3 regions of the Paenibacillus sp. FSL L8-0333 genome follow, and region 1 is predicted to be linked to each of the others. Evidence: riboswitches for the same ligand, from Rfam matches in the RefSeq annotation. Region 1 holds a riboswitch; each other region holds the start of a gene.

The links. A riboswitch is a leader RNA that binds a small molecule or an ion and turns the genes downstream of it on or off. The one in region 1 is predicted to bind cyclic di-AMP.
Region 2: another riboswitch for cyclic di-AMP. It lies ahead of NYE72_RS11020 (KamA family radical SAM protein); the one in region 1 lies ahead of NYE72_RS00190 (3D domain-containing protein).
Region 3: another riboswitch for cyclic di-AMP. It lies ahead of NYE72_RS26050 (alpha/beta hydrolase); the one in region 1 lies ahead of NYE72_RS00190 (3D domain-containing protein).

The regions. Positions count from the first base shown of each region.
Region 1 covers NZ_CP150186.1:40,771-44,051, forward strand. The annotation lists gene NYE72_RS00180 (HD domain-containing protein) at 1-233, shown strand, start outside; gene NYE72_RS00185 (TatD family hydrolase) at 285-1,055, shown strand; cyclic di-AMP (ydaO/yuaA leader) riboswitch at 1,254-1,483, shown strand; gene NYE72_RS00190 (3D domain-containing protein) at 1,769-2,935, shown strand; gene rnmV (ribonuclease M5) at 3,111-3,281, shown strand, end outside.
Region 2 covers NZ_CP150186.1:2,519,740-2,523,020, forward strand. The annotation lists gene NYE72_RS11015 (YafY family protein) at 1-139, opposite strand, end outside; gene NYE72_RS11020 (KamA family radical SAM protein) at 282-1,448, opposite strand; cyclic di-AMP (ydaO/yuaA leader) riboswitch at 1,589-1,730, opposite strand; gene NYE72_RS11025 (AraC family transcriptional regulator) at 1,779-3,281, opposite strand, start outside.
Region 3 covers NZ_CP150186.1:5,854,196-5,857,476, reverse strand. The annotation lists gene NYE72_RS26065 (alpha-glucuronidase family glycosyl hydrolase) at 1-224, shown strand, start outside; gene NYE72_RS26060 (Nif3-like dinuclear metal center hexameric protein) at 285-1,043, shown strand; gene NYE72_RS26055 (hypothetical protein) at 1,128-1,301, shown strand; cyclic di-AMP (ydaO/yuaA leader) riboswitch at 1,622-1,808, shown strand; gene NYE72_RS26050 (alpha/beta hydrolase) at 1,914-2,723, shown strand.

The DNA.
Region 1 (3,281 bases):
ATCCGACAGATTTGCCTTATGATGTGTTCCGTCCAGGAGCAGCCTTCGACAATAATCAAATTTTACTGCTTGATCGGAATGAGCAATTGCGGGAAATTTCAGAGGTATCGGATATTGTGCGCTCAATAAGCGGAATTCATCGTGGCAGATATCATCTATATTTCCCACAGGATAAGCTGAAAAAAGCCCTTACACGCTTGCCCTCTTCTGTAGCAGAGATTTTTGCAAAATAATACAAATATTTATGGAACTATTGATAAAAACAACAAGGAGTGAGCTTTAAAATGTATCTGTTCGACACACATACACATCTAGATGCGCCTCAATTCGACGAGGATCGCGAGGAAGTTATTGCTCGTGCAGTAGAGGCCGGAGTTAGCAAGATGATCAATATTGGATTTAATCGGGAAACGATCCCTTCAACGATGAAGCTGGCTGAATCTTATGATTATATTTATGCAGCGGTGGGCTGGCATCCACAGGATGCGATTGATATGAAAGAGGGGGACCTCGATTGGATCGCCTCTCTTTGCAGCCATGAAAAAGTGGTGGCCATCGGAGAGATTGGATTGGATTATTATTGGGATACCTCTCCCAAGGATGTGCAGCAGGAGGTCTTCCGCAAACAAATCGGACTAGCCCGTGAACTAAAAATGCCAATCTGTATACATGACCGTGATGCTCATGAAGATGTTGTACGGATTTTACGGGAGGAAAAAGCAAATGAAATTGGTGGCGTGATGCATTCGTTCTCAGGCAGCTGGGAAACAGCAAAAATGTGTCTAGACCTTGGATTTCATTTGTCATTTGGAGGACCGATAACGTTCAAAAATGCCAGAGTGCCTAAAGAGGTGCTTGCACAGACGCCATTGGACCGATTATTGATCGAAACAGACGCTCCATATTTGACTCCACACCCCTTCCGTGGCAAGCGAAATGAGAGTGCTCATGTGAAGTTAGTAGCAGAGGCTGCGGCTGAAATTAAAGGGTTAACATGGGAAGAATTGGCTAAAATTACGTATGCGAACGCACTGGAACGATTTGGGATTGTCTGAAAACAGGAGTAAAACGGGTGAAAAATAGAGAATAGCCGATATATTAAACTTTTTTAATATAAAAACGGCTGATTATTACAATATTTTAACCATATATTTGCTTAAACGTGGTTGAATCGTCCTTTACAACATGCATCAAAACAGGATATCATCTTTTCAGTGATGTGAGCTGTTGTTATTGTGACAGCCATTGATTCATGGATCGTCTCGCTGAGTCTCCGTATGGAGAACGGGGGAACCAATATTGAACTGCCGCATGCCTGTATCTTGAATACGACTAGGAATTGCCGCAGAACAATATTTGATTTCTTCACGTGGTCTTTGGGGTGAATTTAAGGGCAACCGCCGTGAGCGGGTGACCTGAAATAGGGCGTCTCTCTTTCGTCCGAACCCGACAGCTAACCCCGTAAGCGCAAGTAAGAGAGGCAACCTCGTGCACAAACATTCCCGCGTATTCTGACATCGGAGAAGCCACGAAAGAGTCCTCAAGAGAACTCTTTTTAGGCTTCTTTATTTTTGAATAAACTGAATGTTGCCCGCATACTGTTATATAACAGGTGTGGGAGTAGCTGTGCCGAGCAGGCGATCCATGAGCAGGAGACGCTAAGTTAATACGTGCGTATCCTGTGACAATCTCAAATAGTTTCGTCAAAGAAATTCAGTCCTCATGATATACAAATTGACGACGAGGCTATGTAAGGAGGATGGAGAGAATGGGCTTATTCCAACCAGAGGTATCCCATGATTCGCAGTCATCCAGCAGGTCTTTCGCATTACGGTGGGAGCAAGTAAATACTCGCGTACTTTTACTTGCAGGTGTGATTTCAATCGCAATCGCGCTGTTAATTCTGCTGTACGTACACGGTCAAAGTAACAAACAATTTGTTTTAGTAATAGACGGGCAAACACAGACACTTGAAACGCGAGAAGCACTTCTTGGTGATGTGTTGGAGAAAGAGCAAATTTCGCTGCAGCCGCATGATGAATTATCTTTAGGTCTGAGTGATGAAATAAAAGACGGTGACCGTGTCGTTATCAATCGTGCGCAGAAATTTAGCCTTACTGCGGACGGAGCAACAAAAACGTTATATACGACCGAAGACACTATCGGTCAGGCGATTGACAAACTGGGTATCAACCTAGAAGGCTATGATAAGATTTTTCCTTCGTTAGACACCACCATCTCTGCTGACATGGAGATTAAGATCGTTCGTATCAACAAGCAAACGGTACAGCGAACAACTAACTTACCTTTCCGTGTTATTAAGACAGCAGATCCCTCCCTTACTGTGGGAACAGTTAGAGTGGCACAGGCAGGCAAACCAGGCGTCATGGTTCAGCATATTGAAAAGATCTATCAAGACGGAGAACTGGCCTCTATGCGCATGATCGGCAAGGAAGTACAAACGGTAACAAAAGATAAGATCATTGCCGTTGGTACTAAAGCACTTCCTAAGCCTACTGTAGTTGCTAAAGCTACAACAACTTCCAAATCAAGCACTACCTCCAAAACGACTAAAGTTAGCGCTAAGACTAAGAACGTCACAAGCAAGGCTGGCGTAGACTTTGAGTACAAGAAGATGATTAAGAACGTCTCCATGACAGCTTATTCGTCAGAAGAGCCAGGAATAGGTACTAAAACTGCCTCCGGAACACGCGTAACGGAAGGTCGTACAATTGCAGTAGATCCGAATGTAATTCCTATTGGCTGGTGGGTTTATATCGATGGGCTTGGATTCCGCCGTGCAGAGGATACTGGCGGTGCCATTAAAGGCAATAAAGTGGATGTCTATTATGATTCCCTGAGCCATGCTCGTAATTTCGGCCGTAAATCACGTACCGTATATGTGATTGGACCTGTGAAACCAGAGCTTAACTAGAACTGAAGCTTTTGCAAAAAATCCTTTGATAAGCTATAGTGATGATAACCGTAAGGAACGCTGGATGATCATTTCGTTGATCGCAGAGCAACCGCTCATCACTTATACATTCTTTAACCAAAAGAAGAGGAGCGAATCCTCTTCTTTTTGCTTTTTTTGGAAGGAGTCAAGAAATATGATTAAGGAATTAATCGTCGTTGAAGGCAAAAGCGATACCGTAGCCATTAAGCGTGCTGTGGAAGCAGATACGATTGAGACAGGCGGCTCTGCTGTAAACCGGACTGTAATTGCGAAGATTGCGCTAGCTATGGAACGCAGAGGGGTTATTATTCTTACGGACCCGGAC
Region 2 (3,281 bases), 2.5 Mb from region 1:
TACCAGCGGCACAAATCACATCGATATCCCTATAGATTGTTCGCTGGGAAACCTGAAACTCTTCAGCCAGCTTGGAGGCAGATAAAACTTCGTGGTTCAATAGCTTGTAGATCATAGAAATCAATCGTTCCAATTTCATGTGTGCATTCCCACCCATTAGTCCATTTCGTGTTACAGCGTGATTATATCATAGATTTTTTCGGGCTAATTTTGGGAGGGAGGAGTTTTGTTGTTGGTGATGAAGAAATATCCTATGACAGAGTCTGACAGAGCCGATTAATTTATTTACAGATTAAATCCGCAGGCTCTGATAAATCATTAACAGAAATAATAGCATCGTTTTTTTTCACAGGTGGGGTCCAATATTGCTCATTCCCAGGCAGGTCATCGAACCATTCGGCGTCCTTTGGACAATCTAGAATCATGAATTTTCCGTATTCCTGATCTCTGGATTGATGGTATTTGAGATAGGCTTTCCCGTTATCAATGGCGAGAATTTCTATTTTTCCTGAGGTGTGGCTCATGGATAAGCGTACTCTTTTGCCAAGTCCTGAGGTTCTAGCTTTGGCTTCTTCTACAATTTGATAGACTTGCTCGAGCGGTAATACGAAATCCCGGTTTCCGGCAACGGGCCGGTTCACAAAGAAGTAGTAGGGTGTAACGCCAGCCCATGAAAGTCGGTCCAGTAGTTCCCCTAAAATAATGGGATCATCGTTGATGCCTTTGAGGATGGGAGTCTGATTTACGACAATTGCCCCTGCGTTGTGGAGAGCTTTAAATGCTTTTTTGGCTTCAGGTGTGATTTCACGAGGATGATTGATGTGCGCCATAACATAGATTCGTTTGTCTTCGGTAGAGTAAGTACGAATCAGCTCCAGCAGCTCTTCGTCTTCAGAGATCCGCATCGGATTAAATACGGGAATTTTGGAACCTAGTCTAATGATCTTAACATGCTCAATGCTTCTTAGATTTTCAATAATGGATCTTAGCTTCGGTGTGGAGAGAATTAAACTATCCCCACCCGTAAGAAGTACGTTGTTAATCTCCGGATTCTTTGCGATATACTCCAAGCCCGGAGAGACATCAGCCATCGCCTCTTTCACGTCATTTCGGAACAGACGCTTACGAAAACAGTAGCGGCAATAAGCCCCGCAGACCTCGGATACAATCAGTAGTGCAGTGGTTCTATACTTGTGCTGACAACCAGGTACCACATAATTCGTGTCCTCATCGGAGGCGTCCCAGCGCCCATACTCCAGCAGTTCACCTTCGTTAGGAATAACCAGCTTACGGATGGGATCATCTGGATCATCCCAGTTAATCAAAGACAGATAGTAGTCATTTACACGAAAAACAAATTTGTCTGTAATTTCTTTCAGATTCTCTTTTTCCAGCTCAGACAACATAGCTATTTTGTTAATATCCGTGAAGTACTTTACCTTTTGCACGTACATCTCTCCTTTGTCTCGTAGTGTGAGAAATGAGGGAGCCTTAGTGTCAAAGGCCAATCTACTGCCAGCAGGGTCCAAAAAAAGCACAAAAAGAGACCCTTAGCAAGGGTCTCTGGTTATGTAAATAACATGAAAAGCAGACCCATCCACTGCTGACGAGGTTAGCTGACGGACTCGGGTAAGATGGTACCCTACATTCTAATACTCAATGATTCGCCCCAATTAACTGGTTCCCCCGCTTTTCAACTGTAAAAGTTGGAAATTAAGCGTAGATAAAGTATACCCTATGAAGTTTTGAAAAGTCAAAAGAGAATCCTAGATTCACCTTCAATTGCTAGCGCTACTTCCGCCGAGTAGTTTAGGCAGCAGCGTTAGTAGCTTCTCCCGGGTTAACGCATCACTGGAGTTCCATTTGCTTCCATCGAGCAGATAAACATGTCCCTGGCGTACTGCCGGGAGACTGTTCCAAAGTGAACTGTCTAGTAATCGTTCCATCGCAGCTCGCGAGTCTTTGCGTTCCGGAATGAACATGAAGATATGATCTCCGGCGTAGGCAGGCAGTCGTGTTGGATCAACTTCGGCGAACCCTAACTCTTCGTCCAATATGGCTTGGATCTCTTCGGTCGGTTGTAAACCACATGGGGCATAAAGCGCAGTGGAGAATCCGGACATTCCCATAGCATATAGATGATCTCCATGATCATAGACCAAAGCAGAGGCGGTTTCTCCAACTTGGAGAGTTGTCGAGTAAAGCTGCTGCCACATGGCAGCGTTTTTGATTGTGAATGACTCCAGCCATGCTTCGGCTTCGCGCTGTTTACCTAGCCAACTGCCTAATGTCCGCATTCGGTTGTCGAGAGGCGCAAATGAATCAAAGGTGAGTGTCGGAGCGATACCAGAAACTGCTCTGTAGGCTCTTTCATCACTATTTGCCAAAATGATCAAATCTGGGTTTAGGGAAGCGGTCAACTGCGGGTCCAGTGGAAACCCGACGTTGGCGAGCTTCTTAAGCCGATGTTTATAGACGCTGTTCCGGGCGAATGCTTCATCTCCACCGATAGGCTTTACAGCTAACGCGAGAAGGTCGCCAAGTGTCTCGCCATGATAGACAATACGTTTCGCTCGTTCAGGAATTTCCACCTCATGACCCGTCCAATCCTTGACGGTAAGCTTACGACCTTGCTGATGTGCATATTGTCCGGGTGTAACTCCGGTTTTTTGCCGAAAGCGGCGGCTGAAATAGTATTCATCCGAGAAGCCGACCAGTCTGGCGATTTCCCGCAGTGGTTCAGTCGATTCCTGCAGGAATCGTTTGGAATGATTAATACGCAGATCCGTCAGGTATTCAAGCGGCTTTTTACCCGTAAGCTGCTGAAAGATCGGTGTATATTGCCAGATTGATATTCCCGCCAGTTCAGCTAACTGCTTCACGGTGATACTCTCTGTATAATGCTCCTGAATGAATGTTATGGTCTTTTCTACGGATTCCGTAGGACTTGGCAGGTGTTTGGAAGGGTAATTATGCTCAAAAAGTAACAGCAGCAATTCTTGGAATTTTAATTGTCGCTTGAATTGTTGTACATCATCGGTGTTATTCCTGTTCATGAGCAGGTCTTCGACTAGTCGGATTACCTTGGTGAACGGGTGCACAATTAACTCCCGCCTGCCGGAAAGCAGCTCTCCAGAATATCGTTTAGGAAGCTTGGTTGTATAAATTGCTGTAAAGGTGATGAGGTAATAATACAACGTCAGCTCCTGGTTGTTCGTACTATAGGAGATTCCAGGAGATAGTAGATAACATTTATCCGTACTTAGTATCACGCTTTGATC
Region 3 (3,281 bases), 1.0 Mb from region 1:
TTCAGCATATCTACGATACTCATTTTGAGGGGGCTGAGCAGGCTGCACAGCTTCTAGCGACATGGGAATCACTTGAAGGCAGCGTGGATAGTGGATTGTATATGCAAGTGAAGCAACGTCTTGAAGAGCAAGCAGAGCATGCGCAGGAATGGAGAGATCGGATCAATACGTATTTTTACCGCAAGAGCGGAATTGAGGATCTTAAAGGCAGAAAGATTTATTAGATTTCGAATCGAGGGATGATGATAGTGAGCCTCACGATTAGAGCGATTCTGGAAGATTTAATGGGAACTGTGGAACAGGTAGAAGGCACTGTCGATATTCTGAACCCAGGGGAACCGGAAACTGAAGTCACAGGGATTATTACGGCCTTCTCTGCCACACAAAATGTTGTGGAGCAAGCAATAGCGTTAGGAGCCAATTTGCTGATCACGCATGAAGGTGTATTTTATAGCCATCATGCGGCGAGCGAGTGGTTAGAAGGTGATCCGGTTTATCATGCGAAAAAAAGTCTGATCGAACATTCCCAAATTGCTATTTTTCGTTATCATGATTATTGGCATCGGCAAAAGCCGGATGGAATTATGGTGGGTTTACTGCAAGAACTAGATTGGTCCGCATACGTGGAAGAGCAGCAAGCAGCTGCTACGATTCTCAATATTCCTGCTATGACTGTACTGGAAGCTGCTCAATATATTAAAAGTAAGCTAGGGATCTCTTATGTACGCGCTGCCGGTGACCTGTCTCTGTCCTGCAAACGCGTAGGGATATTAGTAGGTTACAGAGGAGGCGGGACGATGGCTATTCCGCATTTTAATGATCACAATCTTGATTTAATTATTGCTGGAGAGGGACCAGAGTGGGAGACTCCGGAATATGTGCGGGATGCAGGGCACCAAGGCAGATCTAAAGCGCTCATCATGTTAGGTCATGCGGAGAGTGAAGCGCCGGGAATGAAATATTTAGCTGAAATCTTAGCAGACAAATATCCCATGCTTCCTAACCGGTTCATTGCTGAACAACCCATCTATCAGATGGTTTAATCTGGGGAAATAAAGAGTACGGAATAAATAAACATATTATGGAGAAAATGAAGGGAAACAGGTCACTGAGAAAGGAGTGTTTCAATGGAAATTCCTTTGGAGGCTGATGAAGTATTAAGTCGGATCAAAAAGCTGCAAAGCGACGGAAGCTCGATCAGTAAAAAACAAGTAAAGCAGAGCGATCCTGAGCTTATGAGAAGTGCGCTGTTCTTTTTTCCAAGCTGGGAGCATGCATTGAAAAACGCCGATCTTTTGTAGCCATAGTATTGTAAGAGGAAGCTAAGTGGACAGGGGAATACCTCTGATTCTGCTTAGCTTTTTTCATATCTCCAGTGAAAAGGATGGCCTTTATATAGAAAGTACTGGTGTTTTAACCTCCGTTTGGCTTGGTTCAGAGCCATTTTCTTAAATAAAACGAGTAAACAAGAGCAAAAGAAAGAGAAAATGAAGAGTATGCTCAATATGAAATGAAAAGCATTGCTTTCAACATTATTTTGACCAGAGCCCTCCTTTACAAGCAAACCTTACAAGAGTATGATTCATCTCAGAACTGACAATTATCTTAAATTTACAATTACATAAGCAATCCGCTTAATTTCCGTTTCTGGAAAGCGGGGGAACCAACAACTGGCAGCCGATGTGAGAGTCGGCACTGGTTATGGGGTGAATCCTGTTCCGGGTGCATAACATGCATCCCTGCAGGTAGGGCAACTCTCACTGCCCGAATCCGACAGCTAACCTCGTAAGCGTATGGAGAGAGGATGAATGGCGTGTTTAGTGATGAATAGCCACAGAGAATCCCTCTGTGGTTTTTTGCTGCGTTTTTAAGCAGATATAGACGTAGAATTTATTATGAAAGAGGTGTTACCTTTGCCTATCGCTAAACTGAACGGAACTTCGCTCTATTATGAAATCAATGGAACTGGCACTCCGGTTGTGTTTATCCATGGACATGGATTAACACACAGTATGTTCAAACCACAGCTGGAGTATTTTTCCGATAAATATAAAGTGATTTTGTGCGATTTACGGGGGAATGGCAAGTCTGGTAAACTGCTGGAGGCCCCACATGAGATTATTGAGACGCAATGTCTGGATTTGATTATGCTGTTGAATGACCTAGGTATTCGTGAAGCAGTTTTTGTAGGAATCGCCTATGGTGGCTTAGTCGTTCAGCATATTGCCAAACAATATCCTGAGCGTGTGAAAGCCATTGTGGTCGCGGATAGCTTCTGTAGGACTCACGGATCAACAATTGTAGGGAAAATACAAACTATGGCAGCATATTGCAGTTTGCTAATGTATTATCTCCCAAGCGAGCTGGTGTTGCCTTCGATTCGGATGATGTACCGAGAGCGCTGGAGTCTGGCCTACAATGAGATTAGAAGAGGGCTGCTGGACAAACGTCCCCGGGAGCTATATCGGCAAAGACTGGCTACAAGCCATGTTGATTACACCAGATGCTTAAAGGCTTTTAAACGTCCTGCTTTATGTATTGTAGGGGACTTTAATGAATTTGGAGTGAATTGTATGAAGGAAATGGTGTCTCAGCTGCCACATGCGCAGTTGGCGATTATTCCGAACGCATTAGATCCAAGTAATCTATGCCAGCCGGAGCAATTCAATGCGATTCTTCAACGTTTCTTAGAGAAGCAGCAGGGCAGTCAGCAGATTAGCTGATCTATAGGGAGACCTTTACAAGCGAAGCGTTTATGTGGAAAAGGGCGTCCCATAGCCAGGGGGAATGAGCTGGCTATGGGACGTCTTTCTGGGTAGAACTTTAGGGAAATTCTCCCTAAAGTGAAGGTGATTATGGCTCCTAGAACGTGGATTAAGGAAATTCTCCCTAAAGTGAAGGGAATTATGGCTCCTAGAACGTGAATTAGGGAAAACTTCCCTAATAATAGGATGTTTTTAGCCATAAATGGGTATTTGTATGAATTTTTAGGGATAAATTCCCTAAAAACCTTATTTTAAAGCGATTATCGATGAATATTAGGGAGGATTTCCCTAATATAATGGATATCTAACTAAAGGCTGGCTCATCAGTAGTGAAATCTACGAATGAGCCAGCCTTTGGTATTTTACTAACCGGTGGATGTTGAACATTTACAAGCATATTGTACCTAGAACGCCACTTAATGTCCCTACCCTACCACAGCATCAAATATAGCTCACCCGACGTGGGAAAGAACAGTAGACTCTAAGTAGTGAAGGTAAGAGTATAGAAGGGGCGTA